DNA from 3 places in the Pseudarthrobacter sp. L1SW genome. Region 1 is predicted to be linked to each of the others. Evidence: riboswitches for the same ligand, from Rfam matches in the RefSeq annotation. Region 1 holds a riboswitch; each other region holds the start of a gene.
What was found. A riboswitch is a leader RNA that binds a small molecule or an ion and turns the genes downstream of it on or off. The one in region 1 is predicted to bind S-adenosylmethionine.

Region 1 (2,255 bases):
GGTGACGAAGGCTGCGATGATGCCGTCCAGCTCGGTTCCGGAATTAGGGAAGAACATCTTGCCGAACACCAGGGTGGCGGCGGAGGCGTAGAGGAAGAACTCATACCACTCAACCACGGTGCCGGCCATGGAGGCCGTAACAACTTTCCTCAGGCCCGAGGCCTTGACGTCGGTTTCCTCGGGCCGCCGTGCGGCGGACTTTTCCGTACTCATTGATGACTCCTTCGGCGTCTTCTTCGACACCACTGGGACAGGCTGTGGCGGATACGTGTGATTTTGGCCACGAACCGCCGGGTCCCAACGAGTATGGTCCGCCTGAACGCTGAGCTCAACGGCGAATCATGCAGAGGCCATCTGCAATAATGCACATCTGGCTGCCCGCGAGGGCCGGTCCTATGCCGAAAGGTGCTCCCGCAACTGGCTCCCCAGCTGGCCGATTTCGGTGAGGAAACCGTCGTGCCCGATGGGCGCCTCAATGAGGTGGACGTCCACCTCCCCCGGGAGTGCCCGCGCCAGCTCACGGGACTGGGACGGGAAATAGAGCCGGTCCGAATCCACGGCCGCCACAAAGAAGCGCGCCTCGGAGCGGGCCAGGGCCTGCTCGAGGGGTCCGCGCCCCCGGCAGACGTCATGGCTCATGAGGGCCTCGGTGATGGCAATGTAGCTGTTGGCATCAAACCGCTGGACGAGCTTGGTGCCCTGATGGTCCAGGTAGCTCTCCACCTGGTAACGCCCGCGGGCAGCGAGTTGTGCAGCCTGGAAGGGAGACTCGGGGGCCTGCGGCGCGCGGCCGAACCGCCCATCCAGCTCCCCCGGGGAGCGGTACGTGATGTGGGCGATGCGCCGTGCCAGGGCCAGGCCGTCCTCCGGGAAAGGGCCACCGTAGTAGTCGCCACCCTTGAAGTTCGCGTCCTGGCGGATCGCGAGGGTCTGTGCCTGGGCGAAGGCGATCTGCTCGGCGGTGCTGGCTGCCCCCACCGAGATAACCGCACAGCGCTGGACGCGTTCCGGGAAAGTGACGGCCCATTCCAGGGCGCGTGCCCCGCCCATGGAGCCTCCCAGCACGGCAAACCAGCTCTTGATCCCCAGCTGGTCGGCCAGCCGCGCTTCAGCCACAGTGCTGTCGCGCAGGGTGACGAGCGGAAAGCGCGAACCCCAGGGCTTGCCGTCCGGCGCGGGCGAGGACGGACCGGTGGACCCGTAGCAGCCGCCCACAATGTTGACGGACACCACGAAGAACCGGTCCGTATCCACCGGCGCGCCGGGGCCGGCAAGCTGCTCCCACCAGCCTTCTTCATCGGTGTCGCCGCGGGTCACGTGGGTGCTTCCGGTCAGGGCGTGTTCGATCAGGACGGCGTTGCTGCCGTCCTCATTCAGGGTGCCCCACGTTTCATAGGCGAGGACGACGTCCGGGAGGTAGCCGCCGGCCTCGAGCTGCAGCCCCCCGATGGGGGCATAACGGACAATCCCATGTTCGGGAGCGGTGGTACGGGTGACGGTAACCGTCATGGCAAGACCTCTTCTACGCGCTTGCCCGCCGTCGAATGACCGGCAGGCCAGGTCTTCACCCGGGGCACCCCACCGCGGAAGGAGGGTTGCCGGCCAGCAAGCCGGGGCTGTCACTGGCACTCATGACCTGGTTCGAGTGTACGAAACAGCCCCTGCCTGCTGCCAAGAGTGTGACTGGTTGTGACTTCCCCGGCCCGCCTCCGTGTATTGCGCCCCTCTGCCTCCGGCTAGGCTCCGATTGCCTCCTTGGCGGCACGGAAACCGGCTTCCAGGTCCGCCAGGATGTCGTCGATGTGCTCGATCCCCACCGACAGCCGCACCAGGCCCGGGGTGACGCCGGCTACCGCCTGCTGTTCAGGGGAGAGCTGGCTGTGGGTGGTCGACGCCGGGTGGATGACAAGGGAGCGGACGTCGCCGATGTTTGCCACGTGGGAGTGCAGCTCCAGTGCATCCACGAAACGCTTGCCGGCTTCGGCTCCCCCGGCGAGGTTGAACGAGACGATCGCGCCGGTCCCCTTGGGACCGTACTTGCGCCCGCGCTCGTACCAGGGGCTGGAGGGCAGGCCGGCATAGGCGACCGATTCGACGTCGTCCCTTCCTTCCAGCCAGCGCGCCACTTCCGTGGCGTTGGCAACGTGCCGTTCCACGCGCAGGCTCAAGGTCTCAAGGCCCTGTGCGATCAGGAAGGCATTGAACGGGGAGACGGCGGAGCCCAGGTCCCGGAGCAACTGGACGCGGGCCTTGAG
Region 2 (2,255 bases), 1.7 Mb from region 1:
TACGTCGGCGCCGAACTGCCCGCACCGCTGCAGCAGGGGAGTGGCAAAAACGTTGTCGACGACGACGGTCGCGCCTGCCGCGTGCGCCAGCTCGCTGACCGCCGCGATGTCCACGATCTCCTGCATCGGGTTGGACGGCGACTCGAAGAAGACGGCAGTGGTGGGCTCGGACAGGGCGGACCGCCACTGCTCCAGGTCCGGGCCGTCCACGAAGACCGTCTCCACGCCCCAGCGCGGCAGGATCTCGTTGAGGATCACGAAGCAGGAGCCGAACAGGGAACGCGCCGCCACCACGCGGTCGCCGGCTGCCAGCAGCGCACCCAGGGCGGTGAACACCGCGGACATGCCGGACGCCGTCGCAAAGCAAGCCTCCGTGCCTTCGAGGAGGCGGAGCCGCTCCTGGAACGTGGCCACGGAGGGGTTGCCGTAGCGCGAGTAGACGAAGCGCTCGTCCTCGCCTGTGAAGGCACGCTCGGCTGCGGCGGCGGATTCGTACACAAAACCGGAGTTCAGGAAGACGGCCTCGCTGGTCTCCTGGAAGTTGGTGCGGTCCAGTCCGCCGCGGACGGCCTGGGTGTCGGGGCTCCAGCCGGCGGCGTCTTCGTTGAAGGTCACTTAGTTCTTTCCCAGGTTGGTTGGCAGGCCGCGGTTCTTCCAGCCGTTGACGGTACGTTCTCCATAGCGGTCCGGCTCGCCTTCAAAGCCCTCCAGGACGTTGTAGGAGGTGAAACCGGCCTGCGTGGCAGCAATGGCGGCGGCGATGGAACGCTGGCCGGAACGGCACAGGAACACCAGTTCGGTCGACTTGTCCTCGGGCGCCTGCTGGCTAAGGTCGGTGATGAAATCGGGGTTGGGGATTCCGCCAGGGAAGGTCCACTGGATGAACAGCGGATCGTTCTCGGTGGCTTTGGTGTCCGGAATCCCAATGTGGGCCCATTCGCCCTCCGTGCGCACATCCACCAGGATGGCGCCCTGCTCCAGCTTTTCCCAGGCCTCGTGCGGGGTCAGGTCTCCGGCGTAGCTCATGCGTGGCCCTCGCCAGCGAACTCGAGTTCCTCGCCGTTGAGCCCAAGCTCGTCCACGGCGGTGGCCACTGCGGCGTCGGCGGAGGCAACGGCTGCCGGCAGGATCACAGCCTGCGCCACGATGGGTGCGGTGCCGTTGAACGTGACTGCGGGGCTTCCGTGGAGCACGTAGCCCTCGGCCAGGGCGGCTGAAATCCGCTCGCAGAAGGATCGGTCATCCGGCCCGGTGATAAGGCGGTAGGCCAGTTTTTCTTCGGGGGCAGGTGCGTCAGACATGACGAATCTCCTTCTCTCACGCTTGCAGCTCGAATGGGTCGATATGCCGAGTGTTCACCTGAGGCACCCCGCCGCGGAAGGAGGGTTGCCGACCGGCCAGTCAGGGCTTGGCGCCGGTACTCATTACTCCCCAAAAACGTAACACTTGCCGCCCGGTGCCGCACCGCCGTCGTCGTCATGTTGCGTAACTGAAGTACTCAGGGAGCCGCGGCAGCGCCAGGGTGCCGTCCGGCACCTTCTTTCAACGTACGACGACGGCCCCGCGGTGGGTGCCCCGAGCGGGGTTTCCATGCATCATCCCCACCTGGGTCAGGACCCAGGCCGAGCGGTACCGCCCGACGGGACCTGGGGGAGTGGCAGGATCAGTTGGTGGAGCAGGTGGTCCTGCCACTTCCCCGCTATTTTCAGGTACTCCGGCGCCACTCCGATCTCCTGGAACCCGGCCCGATGCAGGATTCGCCTCGATGCTGTGTTGTGGAGCAGGGTTGCTGCCTGGATACGGTGAAGGCCAAGCGCGGTGCGCGCATAGTTGGCTGCAAACAGGACGGCCGCCGTGCCGATCCCTTGTCCGGTGAGGCCGCCATCAATCCAGTAGCCTATGTTCGCACTGAGAAAGGGGCCGCGGACGATTCCAGTCAGGGTGACCGTGCCAACCACGCGACCACTCCTGCTGCGGGTACCCGCCCTGCCCGCACCGGCGTCGTCCTCCTTCACCAGGACCCAGGGGATCTCAGACCCCAGCATGTGCTGTCCGCGCTTGGCGCGGATGATTTCGGCCTGCTGCTCCGGCGTGAAGAAGGCGTCATCCCTTTCCGGCTCCCATGGCGCCAAGTGCCCGCGATTACGCTGGTATGCCGCCGCCAGGGCCGCGGCATCGCCGTCCTCAAGCAGTCGGATATGAAGGCCCTCGCGCAGGTAGCCGGTGCTGGTGATCACTAACCAGATGCCTTTCAG
Region 3 (2,255 bases), 1.2 Mb from region 1:
TGGGCATCATCAAGGCGGGATCCCACGCCGAAGCTGGCCCGGAGGGAGCCGGACGGAAGCCCCAGCCGCTTCAGCAGCGGGTGGGCGCAGAAGCGGCCGTCACGCAGGCCCACACCATGCTCGGCTGACAGGTAGGCCGCCACCAATCCGGCGTCGTAGCCTTCCACGGAGAAGTTCACCACGCCGATCGTGTCAGTCTCCGGATCGGTGTCCTTGAAGATCTGGTGGACAGTCACGCCGTCGATCTCCTGCAGGCCTTCGACCAGGAAGGAACGGATGGCGGACTCGTGGGCGTGCCACCGGTCCGGATCCAGCTCCGCAATAACCTGGGTGGCTCGGGCAAGGGTGGCTGCGCCCAGCACGTTGGGTGACCCGCCCTCGTGGCGGGCCGGACCGGTGGCCCAGCTGACGCCGTCGAGCCTGGCCTCCTTGACGGCGCCGCCGCCGGCAAGGTGCGGGGTCCCGGCGTCCAGCCAGTCCGGGCGGCCCACAAGGACCCCTGACCCAAAGGGCGCGTACAGCTTGTGCCCGGAGAAGGCGAGGTAGTCGACGTCGTCCGCGGTGATGTCGATGCGGCGGTGCGGCGCCAGCTGGGCCGCGTCCACCACGATCCTTGCGCCGTATTCGTGGGCGAGTGAGGCGAGGGCCCGGATGGGAAGGATCTCGCCGGTGACGTTGGACGCCCCGGTGACGGCGAGCAGGCTTACCCCGCCGTGCTGGAGCTCGGCACGCACGGCATCAATGGTTCCCGCGATGGTGTCGGCCGCCACGATGCTGCGGTGGGGGACGCCCTGCCACGGGAGCAGGTTGGCGTGGTGCTCAATGTCCAGGTACAGGACGTCGCCGTCGGCCCGGCCGCTTGTAGCGGGCAGGCAGCCGGCCAGCAGGTTGAGGGAATCGGTGGTGTTCCGGGTGAAGATCACGGAATCGTCCGGGCGGCCGCCCACGAAGTCCCGGACGATGGCGCGGGCGTTCTCGTACACCGAGGTGCTGATCTGGGAGGCGTAGCCGGCTCCGCGGTGCACGCTCGCGTAGAAGGGCAGGATTTCGTTGAGGTAGGCGGACACCACGGAGAGCGCCGGGGCCGACGCGCCGTAGTCGAGGTTCGCGTACCGGACGTGCCCGCCATGGATCAGGGGGGCCTGGATTTCGGCGCCGGTGACTGCCGCCAGGGGACGGCCGGCCGCCGCATGGCGCTGGTCGACGAGTGCTGCCGGTCCAGGCTGGATTGCGGCGCTGGGGGAGACGGTGGCAGTTGTCACAGAGACCTCACTTTGGAACAGGACTCCGCTGGGGGAATCCGCGCTTGCCGCATCCGTTCCGGACCGGCCTGGTCGTCACCCGGGGCACCCCACCGCGAATGGAGGGTTGCCGGCCAGCAAACCGGGGTTTAGCGCTGGCACTCGTGACCTGGTTAAGAGCGTAGGACATACCCCGTGCAGGCTAAAAGCCGGCTGGAATGTTAAGGGCTTTGTTACGCGCAGTTGAAAAGGACTGCTTTTACCGAAGATAACGACGGCGGGCACCTCCTTTTGGAGGTGCCCGGCGTTGATTCTTCGGAGAATGGAGTGTTAGAGGAGGTCGTCCAGGTCCGGGTTCAACCGGCGCAGCACTTCCGAGTGCAGGATGGAATTGGTGGCCAGGGCATTGCCGCCGAACGGCCCGTCTTCGCCTTCCAACGAGGTGAAACGGCCGCCCGCTTCAACGACGATAGGCACCAGGGCGGCCATGTCATAGAGGTTGAGCTCGGGTTCGCAGGCGATGTCCACCGAACCCTCCGCCACCATGCAGTAGGACCAGAAGTCGCCGAAGGCCCGGGTCCGCCAGACATCCTCGGTGAGGCCCAGGAACTCGTTGAGGTTTCCACGTTCCTTCCAGCCGCCAAGGCTCGAATAGGACAGTGAGGCGTCGGACAGGCTGGAAACGTTGGACACCCGGAGCCGGGTGGCAGCTGCCAGGGAGCGTCCCATGTAGGCTCCCATGCCCTTCGCCGCCCACCAGCGCTTGCCCAGGGCCGGAGCGCTCACCACACCCACTACCGGTTCGCCTTCGTCCACCAGCGCGATCAGGGTGGCCCACACGGGAACGCCGCGGACGAAGTTCTTGGTGCCGTCGATGGGATCGATGATCCACCGCCGCGAGCCGTGGCCGGTGCTGCCGAACTCCTCGCCAAGGACGGCATCGCGCGGACGGGAGCGGGAGAGCTGGCCGCGGATGGCTTCTTCGGCCGCCTTGTCCGCATCGGTGACGGGCGT

Region 2: another riboswitch for S-adenosylmethionine. It lies ahead of KTR40_RS17575 (DUF1737 domain-containing protein); the one in region 1 lies ahead of KTR40_RS06365 (homoserine O-acetyltransferase).
Region 3: another riboswitch for S-adenosylmethionine. It lies ahead of KTR40_RS11915 (aminotransferase class V-fold PLP-dependent enzyme); the one in region 1 lies ahead of KTR40_RS06365 (homoserine O-acetyltransferase).

The regions. Positions count from the first base shown of each region.
Region 1 covers NZ_CP078079.1:1,383,920-1,386,174, reverse strand. The annotation lists gene KTR40_RS06370 (MFS transporter) at 1-213, opposite strand, end outside; gene KTR40_RS06365 (homoserine O-acetyltransferase) at 394-1,509, opposite strand; SAM riboswitch class IV at 1,522-1,637, opposite strand; gene KTR40_RS06360 (bifunctional o-acetylhomoserine/o-acetylserine sulfhydrylase) at 1,737-2,255, opposite strand, start outside.
Region 2 covers NZ_CP078079.1:3,783,803-3,786,057, reverse strand. The annotation lists gene KTR40_RS17585 (O-succinylhomoserine sulfhydrylase) at 1-615, opposite strand, end outside; gene KTR40_RS17580 (rhodanese-like domain-containing protein) at 616-1,026, opposite strand; gene KTR40_RS17575 (DUF1737 domain-containing protein) at 1,023-1,301, opposite strand; SAM riboswitch class IV at 1,315-1,429, opposite strand; gene KTR40_RS17570 (GNAT family N-acetyltransferase) at 1,611-2,237, opposite strand.
Region 3 covers NZ_CP078079.1:2,582,091-2,584,345, reverse strand. The annotation lists gene KTR40_RS11915 (aminotransferase class V-fold PLP-dependent enzyme) at 1-1,262, opposite strand, end outside; SAM riboswitch class IV at 1,298-1,411, opposite strand; gene hisN (histidinol-phosphatase) at 1,572-2,255, opposite strand, start outside.